One region of the Bacillus sp. VA13 genome, then DNA from elsewhere that is predicted to be linked to it. Evidence: a T-box and tRNA genes for the amino acid it is inferred to sense, from the RefSeq annotation. Region 1 holds a T-box; the other holds one or more tRNA genes.

What was found. The T-box of region 1 lies ahead of thrS (threonine--tRNA ligase). A T-box ahead of a tRNA ligase gene usually reads a tRNA of that ligase, here a tRNA-Thr.
Region 2: it encodes a tRNA-Thr, which carries the amino acid that the T-box ahead of thrS (threonine--tRNA ligase) is inferred to sense. The anticodon was not compared.

What each region holds. Positions count from the first base shown of each region.
Region 1 covers NZ_JBVQPP010000002.1:380,765-385,567, forward strand. The annotation lists gene AC0C66_RS10115 (HD domain-containing protein) at 1-424, shown strand, start outside; gene AC0C66_RS10120 (YwgA family protein) at 460-960, shown strand; T-box leader at 1,072-1,300, shown strand; T-box leader at 1,332-1,553, shown strand; T-box leader at 1,585-1,806, shown strand; gene thrS (threonine--tRNA ligase) at 1,860-3,776, shown strand; gene AC0C66_RS10130 (MarR family transcriptional regulator) at 3,896-4,315, shown strand; gene AC0C66_RS10135 (2-hydroxymuconate tautomerase) at 4,358-4,546, opposite strand; gene AC0C66_RS10140 (site-2 protease family protein) at 4,655-4,803, shown strand, end outside.
Region 2 covers NZ_JBVQPP010000003.1:629,545-634,347, forward strand. The annotation lists gene AC0C66_RS15160 (Type 1 glutamine amidotransferase-like domain-containing protein) at 1-312, opposite strand, end outside; gene AC0C66_RS15165 (spore coat protein) at 470-688, shown strand; gene AC0C66_RS15170 (hypothetical protein) at 741-944, opposite strand; gene spo0M (sporulation control protein Spo0M) at 1,084-1,860, shown strand; tRNA gene AC0C66_RS15180 (tRNA-Leu) at 1,953-2,034, opposite strand; tRNA gene AC0C66_RS15185 (tRNA-Leu) at 2,315-2,403, opposite strand; tRNA gene AC0C66_RS15190 (tRNA-Cys) at 2,411-2,481, opposite strand; tRNA gene AC0C66_RS15195 (tRNA-Gly) at 2,487-2,561, opposite strand; tRNA gene AC0C66_RS15200 (tRNA-Gln) at 2,610-2,681, opposite strand; tRNA gene AC0C66_RS15205 (tRNA-His) at 2,691-2,766, opposite strand; tRNA gene AC0C66_RS15210 (tRNA-Trp) at 2,791-2,864, opposite strand; tRNA gene AC0C66_RS15215 (tRNA-Tyr) at 2,870-2,954, opposite strand; tRNA gene AC0C66_RS15220 (tRNA-Thr) at 2,977-3,049, opposite strand; tRNA gene AC0C66_RS15225 (tRNA-Phe) at 3,055-3,130, opposite strand; tRNA gene AC0C66_RS15230 (tRNA-Asp) at 3,143-3,219, opposite strand; tRNA gene AC0C66_RS15235 (tRNA-Met) at 3,281-3,357, opposite strand; tRNA gene AC0C66_RS15240 (tRNA-Val) at 3,365-3,440, opposite strand; tRNA gene AC0C66_RS15245 (tRNA-Glu) at 3,450-3,521, opposite strand; tRNA gene AC0C66_RS15250 (tRNA-Ser) at 3,556-3,647, opposite strand; tRNA gene AC0C66_RS15255 (tRNA-Asn) at 3,653-3,727, opposite strand; rRNA gene rrf (5S ribosomal RNA) at 3,737-3,852, opposite strand; partial or broken rRNA gene AC0C66_RS15265 (23S ribosomal RNA) at 3,964-4,803, opposite strand, start outside.

The sequences.
Region 1 (4,803 bases):
CTTCCAGGCCTGGGAGGATGAAGAAGACGCGATTTTATCTGATTTGTGCCGAAGATTCATTAACCGCCAGCTGTTCCAATACGTTGAATTCAATCCGAATGAAGAAATGTCGGCTTATTTTGAGCTGACTTCATTGTTCAAAGAGGCGGGAATCGATCCGAGTTACTATTTGGTCGTCGATTCTTCTTCAGATCTGCCATACGATTTTTACCGTCCTGGAGAGGAAGAGGAGCGTCTGCCGATCCATCTCTTGACGCAAAACGGCCAAATTAAAGAGCTGTCCAGACAGTCGGCTATTGTGGAATCCATCTCCGGGAAACGTCGGACGGACCACAAGCTGTACTATCCGAAGGACCTGATTTGTGACGGCTCTGAACATCCGGAAACGAAAATGAAAATCCGGCAGCTGCTGGGACTGACATAGAAATTGGAAAGAAGGAAAAAGGAGATGTCGGGAATTTGTTGAAAGAACATGCAAAACTGATGAAGGTGTTCTCGGATTCTGGAGAAATCATCGGGCGGAAGAAGCTGCAGAAAATGATTTATATCGCAAAGAAAATGCAGTTTCCTTTCTATGAGAAATATGATTTTCACTTTTATGGACCGTATTCAGAGGAACTGACGCTCCAGATTGAAGAGCTGTGCAACCTTGGATTTCTGCATGAGGTGAAGGAAAAAAAGGGCGGCTACTTTCAATACCGTTATTCGCTGACTGAGACAGGCTCTGCATTTTTAGACCATGCTGATCTGGATATGCCGGATATCAAAGGCTATATCGACAGTGTAAACAGCCGTTCATCACGGTTTTTAGAGCTGGTTTCCACGATCCTTTACTTTGACGGGCTTGAGGCTGAGGAAAAGAAAGAAAAAGTCTTTACAATCAAAAGCAAGCAAAAATATACAAATGAAGAATATGACGAAGCGCTTCAATACATAGAAGAACTGAAGCAGATTTGTTAACCATACCAAGCAAAAGAAATGAACCGTTTCTTTTGCTTTTTTTTACAAAACAGATTGCGGTTTCAGAAAATGTATTGTAAAATATATGAAATCATAAACAATCAGTAATGTATACAGGCACTGATAAGGACATGAGATGCTTTTTACGGTTTCCAGAGAGGGAAGGACAGCTGAGATCTTCCTAACGCAGGGAAAGCAGCTTACCGCCTTTGAGCCGTATCGGGGAAATCCAGTATCTGATACCGTCATGCTGCGTTACAGCACCTTAAAGCCGATACACCATGTGTGTTGATCGGGAATTTGGGTGGAACCACGGATGATAAACACATTCGTCCCTTTTAGAGGGATGGGTGTGTTTTTTTATGAACTAAATACATGCGATGAAAAGGACATGAATGATCATTACGGTTTTCAGAGAGGGAAGGAAAGGTGAGAGCTTCCCAGCTTAGGATGATCATTTACCGCCTTGGAGCAGCATTGGGGAACTGAAGTATCCAATGCCGTCTATGCTGCGTTACAGCACCGAGCCGACAACATAGCGTTTGTCGGGAATTTGGGTGGAACCACGGGTACATCACACACTCGTCCCTTTTAGAGGGATGGGTGTGTTTTTTTATGAATTGAATACATGCGATGAAAAGGACATGAATGATCGTTACGGTTTTCAGAGAGGGAAGGAAAGGTGGGAGCTTCCCAGCTTAGGATGATCATTTACCGCCTTGGAGCAGCATTGGGGAACTGAAGTATCCAATGCCGTCTATGCTGCGTTACAGCACCAAGCCGACAACATAGCGTTTGTCGGGAATTTGGGTGGAACCACGGGTACATCACACACTCGTCCCTTACAGCGGGACGGGTGTGTTTTTTTATATCCAACAATTATGAAGGAGTGTTTAAAAATGAGTAAACAAGTGTACATTCAGCTTCCGGACGGACAGATCAAGGAATATCCGAAAGGCATCACAATCAAAGAAGCGGCTGGTTCTATCAGTTCCAGTCTGCAAAAGAAGGCGGCCGCGGGCCAGGTCAACGGCAAGCTCGTTGATCTCAGCTTTAAGCTGGAGGAGGATGCTGAGCTTTCGATTGTCACACTTGATTCCCAAGAAGGCTTGCAGGTGCTTCGCCACACATCAGCGCACGTACTGGCTCAAGCAGTGAAACGTCTGTACGGAGAAGTGTCATTGGGGATAGGTCCAGTGATTGAAGACGGCTTCTACTATGACATGAAGCTGGAGCAAAGCTTGACATCAGGAGACTTAGAGGCCATCGAAAAAGAAATGAAGAATATTATAAATGAGAACCTTGAAATCAAACGAATTGAGGTTTCTTACGAAGAGGCTGAAGAGCTGTTTGCCAAAAAAGGCGAGCCGTTTAAGCTGGAGATTTTGAAGGATATTCCGCGCGGAGAGGATATCACGCTGTATCAGCAGGGAGAATTCGTTGACCTGTGCCGCGGGCCGCATCTTCCTTCTACAGGAATGATCAAGGCGTTCAAACTGACAAGAGTATCGGGCGCTTATTGGCGCGGAGACAGCGAAAATGAAGTCCTGCAGCGGGTGTACGGGGTTGCGTTTCATAAGAAAAAAGATCTCGATGCACATCTTCATATGCTGGAAGAAGCGGCAAAACGAGACCATCGCAAGCTGGGCAAACAATTAGAGCTGTTTATGTTTTCTGAGGAAGCGCCGGGGATGCCGTTTTATTTGCCGAAAGGGCAGATTATCCGCAATGAGCTGGAATGCTTCTCGCGTGAGCTGCAAACAAAGGCTGGCTACGAGGAGGTCCGTACACCGTTTATGATGAATCAACGGTTATGGGAGCAGTCAGGCCACTGGGATCATTATCGCGACAATATGTATTTTTCAGAAGTGGATGGTACAAGATTCGCAATGAAGCCGATGAATTGTCCCGGCCATATGCTCATCTTTAAAAACTGCCTGTATTCGTATCGGGATCTGCCGATTCGAATGGCGGAATTCGGTCAGGTGCATCGCCATGAATACAGCGGTGCTTTAAACGGAATGCTTCGCGTCCGGACGTTCTGCCAGGATGATGCCCATATCTTCGTTCGAGAGGATCAGATTGAGAGTGAGATCAAAGAAGCGATTCGGCTGATTGACGAGGTATATCGTACTTTTGGCTTCGAGTATTCGGTCGAACTCTCGACTCGCCCGGAGAATTCATTAGGCGATGACAGCCTTTGGGAAGTGTCGGAACGTGCCTTAGCATACGTCCTTGAGGAGCTTGGCCTGTCTTATGAGGTTAATGAAGGCGACGGGGCGTTTTACGGGCCGAAAATTGATTTTCACATAAAAGATGCCCTGAAACGAAGCCACCAATGCGCGACAATACAGCTTGATTTTCAAATGCCGGAAAAATTTGATTTATCATATATCAATGAACACAATGAAAAAGTTCGTCCTGTTGTCATACACAGAGCGATATTCGGCTCGATCGACCGGTTCTTCGGCATTTTGATCGAGCATTTCGGCGGGGCATTCCCAGTCTGGCTTGCACCGATCCAGGTTCAAATCATACCGGTTTCGCACGTTCATTTGGACTATTGCAGAAAGGTGCAGGCAGAGCTGAAGCAGCTGGGGATAAGAGCCCGCATAGATGAGCGCAATGAGAAGCTGGGCTACAAAATCAGAGAGTCGCAGGTGCAGAAAATCCCGTACGTGCTGGTGCTTGGGGATCATGAAGAGCAGGAAGGTGCGGTAAACGTCCGCCAATTCGGAGATCAGCAGAATGAACACGTTCCTTTTCAGACGTTTAAAGATAAACTGGTCAAACAGGTGAAAAATCGCAGTATCTAGGAGAAAAGCTGTGAATTCTCATTTTGCTTTTTTGACTTTCCCTATCCGGAATCAGTAAAATAATAAGTAAATCATATCGTTCGTATGTTATGAATGCATCTCGAAATGGGGAAATCTACATGGACCATGACAAACTGGAAGCAAATTTGCTGGATCACGCACTTACAAAATACTTGAAAAGCACGAAGCAATTAGATGAAGCCACTGTTCCGAAACACGTGAATAATGTAAGAGGATTTATTCTGCGGATTATATACAGACATGGGAGCTGCACCATAAAGGATATTCTGAAGGAGGTCACACTGTCTCCCTCTGCTACAACCACCGCCCTGAATCATTTAGAACAGGAGGGGTTTATTAAGAGATCCAGAAATAACAATGATCGCCGTACTGTATGGATTACGCTTTCTGAATCGGGCCGGGGAACAGCTGAGCAAATGATCGAAAACCGCCAGCAGCTGATTGACAGCATGTTTGAACGTTTAACAATCGAAGAGAAAAAGACGTTCCTAGCGATTATTGGGAAGCTGGCCCAATAGGGATAGAAAGAGCCGGTGCGCGAAGCGCCGGCTTTATAGAGATTATTCCATATCGCTCAGGCGTTTGCCTGCGACGGCATAATGGTCTTTTCTCATTTCTTCTATAAATACAACAATTTTTTCTTCAGAAGCACCGGTTGTTTCCTTTACGGCTTCTGTTACTTTCTCGACAAGATTGCGTTTTTGCTCGTCTGTACGGCCTTCGAGCATTTTGACGGTTACGTATGGCATGGATGCTGAATCCTCCTTTATCTCGTTTCCTCTCTTTAGAAAAAGAGGCTTCTTATAGTATACTGAATAAAGTAAATTCTTGCATTTTTAGAAAGAGGGATATCTCACTTGGACCGTTTTTTATATTATCCGTTATCTTTAATGCCATACCTCGTCATCACGTTAATTGTGTCGTTTACGATACATGAGCTTGCCCATGCTTATGTTGCATACAAATTCGGTGACGATACGGCGAAAAGACAAGGAAGACTGACGCT
Region 2 (4,803 bases), on a different contig from region 1:
CCATTCCTTCCACAGCACAAGCATATTCCGCGTATTTCCCCCGCCAACATAAATCACGTCCTTTTCCATAACAAAAGAAATGAAGTCTGTTGTCGGCGGCTTAAATAAGGATAAATGAGACGGCACACAATCCAGTGTTTGAAAAGCATGATAAAACCGCTGAATATAGTTTTGGGAATCACCGCTCGCCGTCGGCAAAAAACAAATGCGAGGCGACTTCCGTCCCGATTGATTGATGATATATTGATCGAGGGACAAATTTTCCGGTTCCATCGAAAAACCCCCGCCGCCCATCGCAATAATCTGTTTCATCATCCCACTCCCCGAAAAAATTTGTTAATCATTATAGCATTTTGTATAAATCCATGAAACAAGGCTAAATACTTCTCAATAGGAAGATCTAAAAGATAAAACCCACTAACAGGCGGTGAAGGCATTGAACGATTTTTCAACCCCAATCATACCTATAATGATTCTTGATTGCTTAACGACAATACAAATCATCATTAAAAAGTACACTGTCGCAATAACGGAAACTGCAAACCCCGACCTCCGAACAGCGTTGCATGATCAATTAGATGCAGCTGTTCATCTGCATGGGGAACTATCTGAACTTCTGATGGAAAAAGGCTGGCTCCTGAGTAAGCCATTTCAAATCGATTTGCTTTTATCTTGCAGAGAACTGTAACAAAGTCACAAAAAAAGACGGAATCTCATCTTTCAGATCCCGTCTCTCCCTTTTATTGCTCCACTCTTCTTAAAGCCTCGTTTACCGTTTCTTTTATAAACGCGTCTTCACCGCTTAATCGGTCTAAACTGAGATCACCGTTTCTAAGCCTTTCGGAAATATTGTTTATATCCTCCTCTACCGTGATTTGCAGCTCACCAGCCAAAAACATTCTGTGTAATTCATCAGCAACCATACTTTCTTTATCCATTTCAATCCGCTCCTTTGCTTTCAATAGTATTCTTAGTCTGTCCCTAGGCCGGACGAATAATAGGTAAAAAGTATGAATCAAATGAATCTTTTTTCTTCCTTCTTACGTATATCTGTTGAGAAAAAGAAAAAGGGGAAGATCTAACATGTCATTTTTTAAGAAGCTCGCAGCAAGTGCCGGTATCGGTGCTGCAAAAGTAGATACAATTTTAGAGAAAGACGCATATTATCCAGGAGAAGAAGTACGGGGAACTGTCCATGTCAAAGGCGGGAAAATCGCTCAGGACATCCGCTATATTGATTTACAGCTTAACACACGGTACGTCATTGTAAAAGACGATGAAGAACACCGGAAATACGCTACAATTCATTCTTTTCAGGTCACTGGTTCATTCACCATTCAGCCTGGAGAAGAGCAGCAATTTCCGTTCTCATTCACCCTCCCTCTTGATACACCGATTACTGTAGGGAAAGTAGAGGTCGCCGTAGTGACAGACCTTGATATACAAGGCGGTATCGATAAATCCGACCAAGACCGCATTTTCGTTGAAGCGCACCCTTGGATTGAAAGTGTGCTGGAAGCAATCGAAAACCTAGGTTTCCGTCTTAACGAAGCAGACTGCGAACAAGCGCCCTACTTCCAACGCCGCCTTCCGTTCGTTCAAGAATTTGAGTTCATTCCGACATCAGGCTACTATCGTCAGATGCTTGAGGAATTAGAGCTTATTTTCCTTTTAGACGAAAATGGTTTAGAAATCATTTTCGAAGTCGACCGCAGGGCAAGAGGCCTGCGAGGATGGCTGGAAGAGATGTATAATGACGGAGAACAGCTTGTACGCGTCCGTTTCAGCCAATCAGAGCTTGAAGATGCAGAAGAGCTTAAAGAGGTACTAGAAGAGATCATAGACCAATACGCTGAGTGAATGATAAAAGGAGCCTCAATTAAGATAGGCTCCTTTTCTTTGATAAAAAATAAAAACCCGTTTCTGTATAAGAAACAGGTTTTTTTCAAGTATACCGGTGGTCGGGGTCGAACCGACACTCCAGAAGGAACACGATTTTGAGTCGTGCGCGTCTGCCAATTCCGCCACACCGGCAAGTTTTACGTCGTATCTAACCGACGAATATAAATATATCATGGATCTTACAAAGTGTCAACGTATTTCAAAAAAGTTTTTTTGGAAATATAAAATAAAAAAGGATTAAGAGACTTAACTAAACATAATAACTCAAGCAGCTTTATGATCATGTATCGGAACGTAACTTAGCTGCATAAATCAAAACAATAAAAAAATGATCTACACAAGTAGATCATTAATATGATTAGTTATAATGATAAAACACAAACACCAATTCAACTTACCATGTAAGTAAAATTGGTGCCGAGGGCCGGACTTGAACCGGCACGGTAGTCACCTACCGCAGGATTTTAAGTCCTGTGTGTCTGCCAATTCCACCACCCCGGCAAAAGAAAGGCGACACCCGGATTCGAACCGGGGATAAAGGTTTTGCAGACCTCTGCCTTACCACTTGGCTATGCCGCCGTAATTGGAGCGGAAGACGGGATTCGAACCCGCGACCCCCACCTTGGCAAGGTGGTGTTCTACCACTGAACTACTTCCGCATCTTAAGGGACTTCATACATCATATGCAATTAATATAAAAAGTGAGACTGGGCTAGCTGGATTCGAACCAACGCATGACGGAGTCAAAGTCCGTTGCCTTACCGCTTGGCTATAGCCCAATGATAATATGGGGCGATTGATGGGAATCGAACCCACGAGTGCCAGAGCCACAATCTGGTGCGTTAACCACTTCGCCACAACCGCCATAATCTCAAGATGTCATAAATTTGGCAGGGGCAGTAGGAATCGAACCCACACCGGAGGTTTTGGAGACCTCTGTTCTACCGTTAAACTATGCCCCTATAAATGGTGGAGGGGGGCAGATTCGAACTGCCGAACCCTGAGGGAGCGGATTTACAGTCCGCCGCGTTTAGCCACTTCGCTACCCCTCCACATTAAGTTTTGAAAAAACAGTGCCGGCAAGAGGACTTGAACCCCCAACCTACTGATTACAAGTCAGTTGCTCTACCAATTGAGCTACACCGGCATAGGTGGTGGCTCGGGACGGAATCGAACCGCCGACACACGGATTTTCAGTCCGTTGCTCTACCAACTGAGCTACCGAGCCTTGTTATTTAAATGGCGGTCCGGACGGGACTCGAACCCGCGACCTCCTGCGTGACAGGCAGGCATTCTAACCAACTGAACTACCGGACCATATTTGTATAAAATAATTTTGGCTGCACCCTTCGGGCACTTCTTATATCATTTATATATTTGGTTGCGGGGGCAGGATTTGAACCTGCGACCTTCGGGTTATGAGCCCGACGAGCTACCGAACTGCTCCACCCCGCGATGATAATGGTGGAGGATGACGGGCTCGAACCGCCGACCCTCTGCTTGTAAGGCAGATGCTCTCCCAGCTGAGCTAATCCTCCATCATATAATGACCCGTACGGGATTCGAACCCGTGTTACCGCCGTGAAAGGGCGGTGTCTTAACCGCTTGACCAACGGGCCCAGACTTTCAAATGTAATTATGTATAAGTATCAGTGGCGGAGAGCAAGGGATTCGAACCCTTGAGACGGAGTTGACCGCCTACACGATTTCCAATCGTGCTCCTTCGACCACTCGGACAGCTCTCCAATAATGGCTCCGCAGGTAGGATTCGAACCTACGACCGATCGGTTAACAGCCGATAGCTCTACCACTGAGCTACTGCGGAATGAAGTCTGCCTGGCGATGTCCTACTCTCACAGGGGGAAACCCCCGACTACCATCGGCGCTGAAGAGCTTAACTTCCGTGTTCGGTATGGGAACGGGTGTGACCTCTTCGCCATCATCACCAGACAATTTCAGTGACATTTAACATTATACTATGTATTCTTGAGAAAATCAAGTATTTTTTGAAAAAACTTATTCTCTCAAAACTAGATAACAGGTGTGACATCATTCAAAATGTGGGTTAAGTCCTCGATCGATTAGTATCTGTCAGCTCCATGTGTCGCCACACTTCCACCTCAGACCTATCAACCTGATCATCTTTCAGGGATCTTACTTCCTTGCGGAATGGGAAATCTCATCTTGAGGGGGGCTTCATGCTTAGATGCTTTCAGCACTTATCCCGTCCGCACATAGCTACCCAGCGATGCCCTTGGCAGAACAACTGGTACACCAGCGGTGCGTCCATCCCGGTCCTCTCGTACTAAGGACAGCTCCTCTCAAATTTCCTGCGCCCGCGACGGATAGGGACCGAACTGTCTCACGACGTTCTGAACCCAGCTCGCGTACCGCTTTAATGGGCGAACAGCCCAACCCTTGGGACCGACTACAGCCCCAGGATGCGATGAGCCGACATCGAGGTGCCAAACCTCCCCGTCGATGTGGACTCTTGGGGGAGATAAGCCTGTTATCCCCGGGGTAGCTTTTATCCGTTGAGCGATGGCCCTTCCATGCGGAACCACCGGATCACTAAGCCCGACTTTCGTCCCTGCTCGACTTGTAGGTCTCGCAGTCAAGCTCCCTTGTGCCTTTACACTCTGCGAATGATTTCCAACCATTCTGAGGGAACCTTTGGGCGCCTCCGTTACCTTTTAGGAGGCGACCGCCCCAGTCAAACTGCCCACCTGACACTGTCTCCCCGCCCGATAAGGGCGGCGGGTTAGAAGGTCAATACAGCCAGGGTAGTATCCCACCGATGCCTCCACCGAAGCTAGCGCTCCGGTTTCCAAGGCTCCTACCTATCCTGTACAAGCTGTACCAACATTCAATATCAGGCTGCAGTAAAGCTCCACGGGGTCT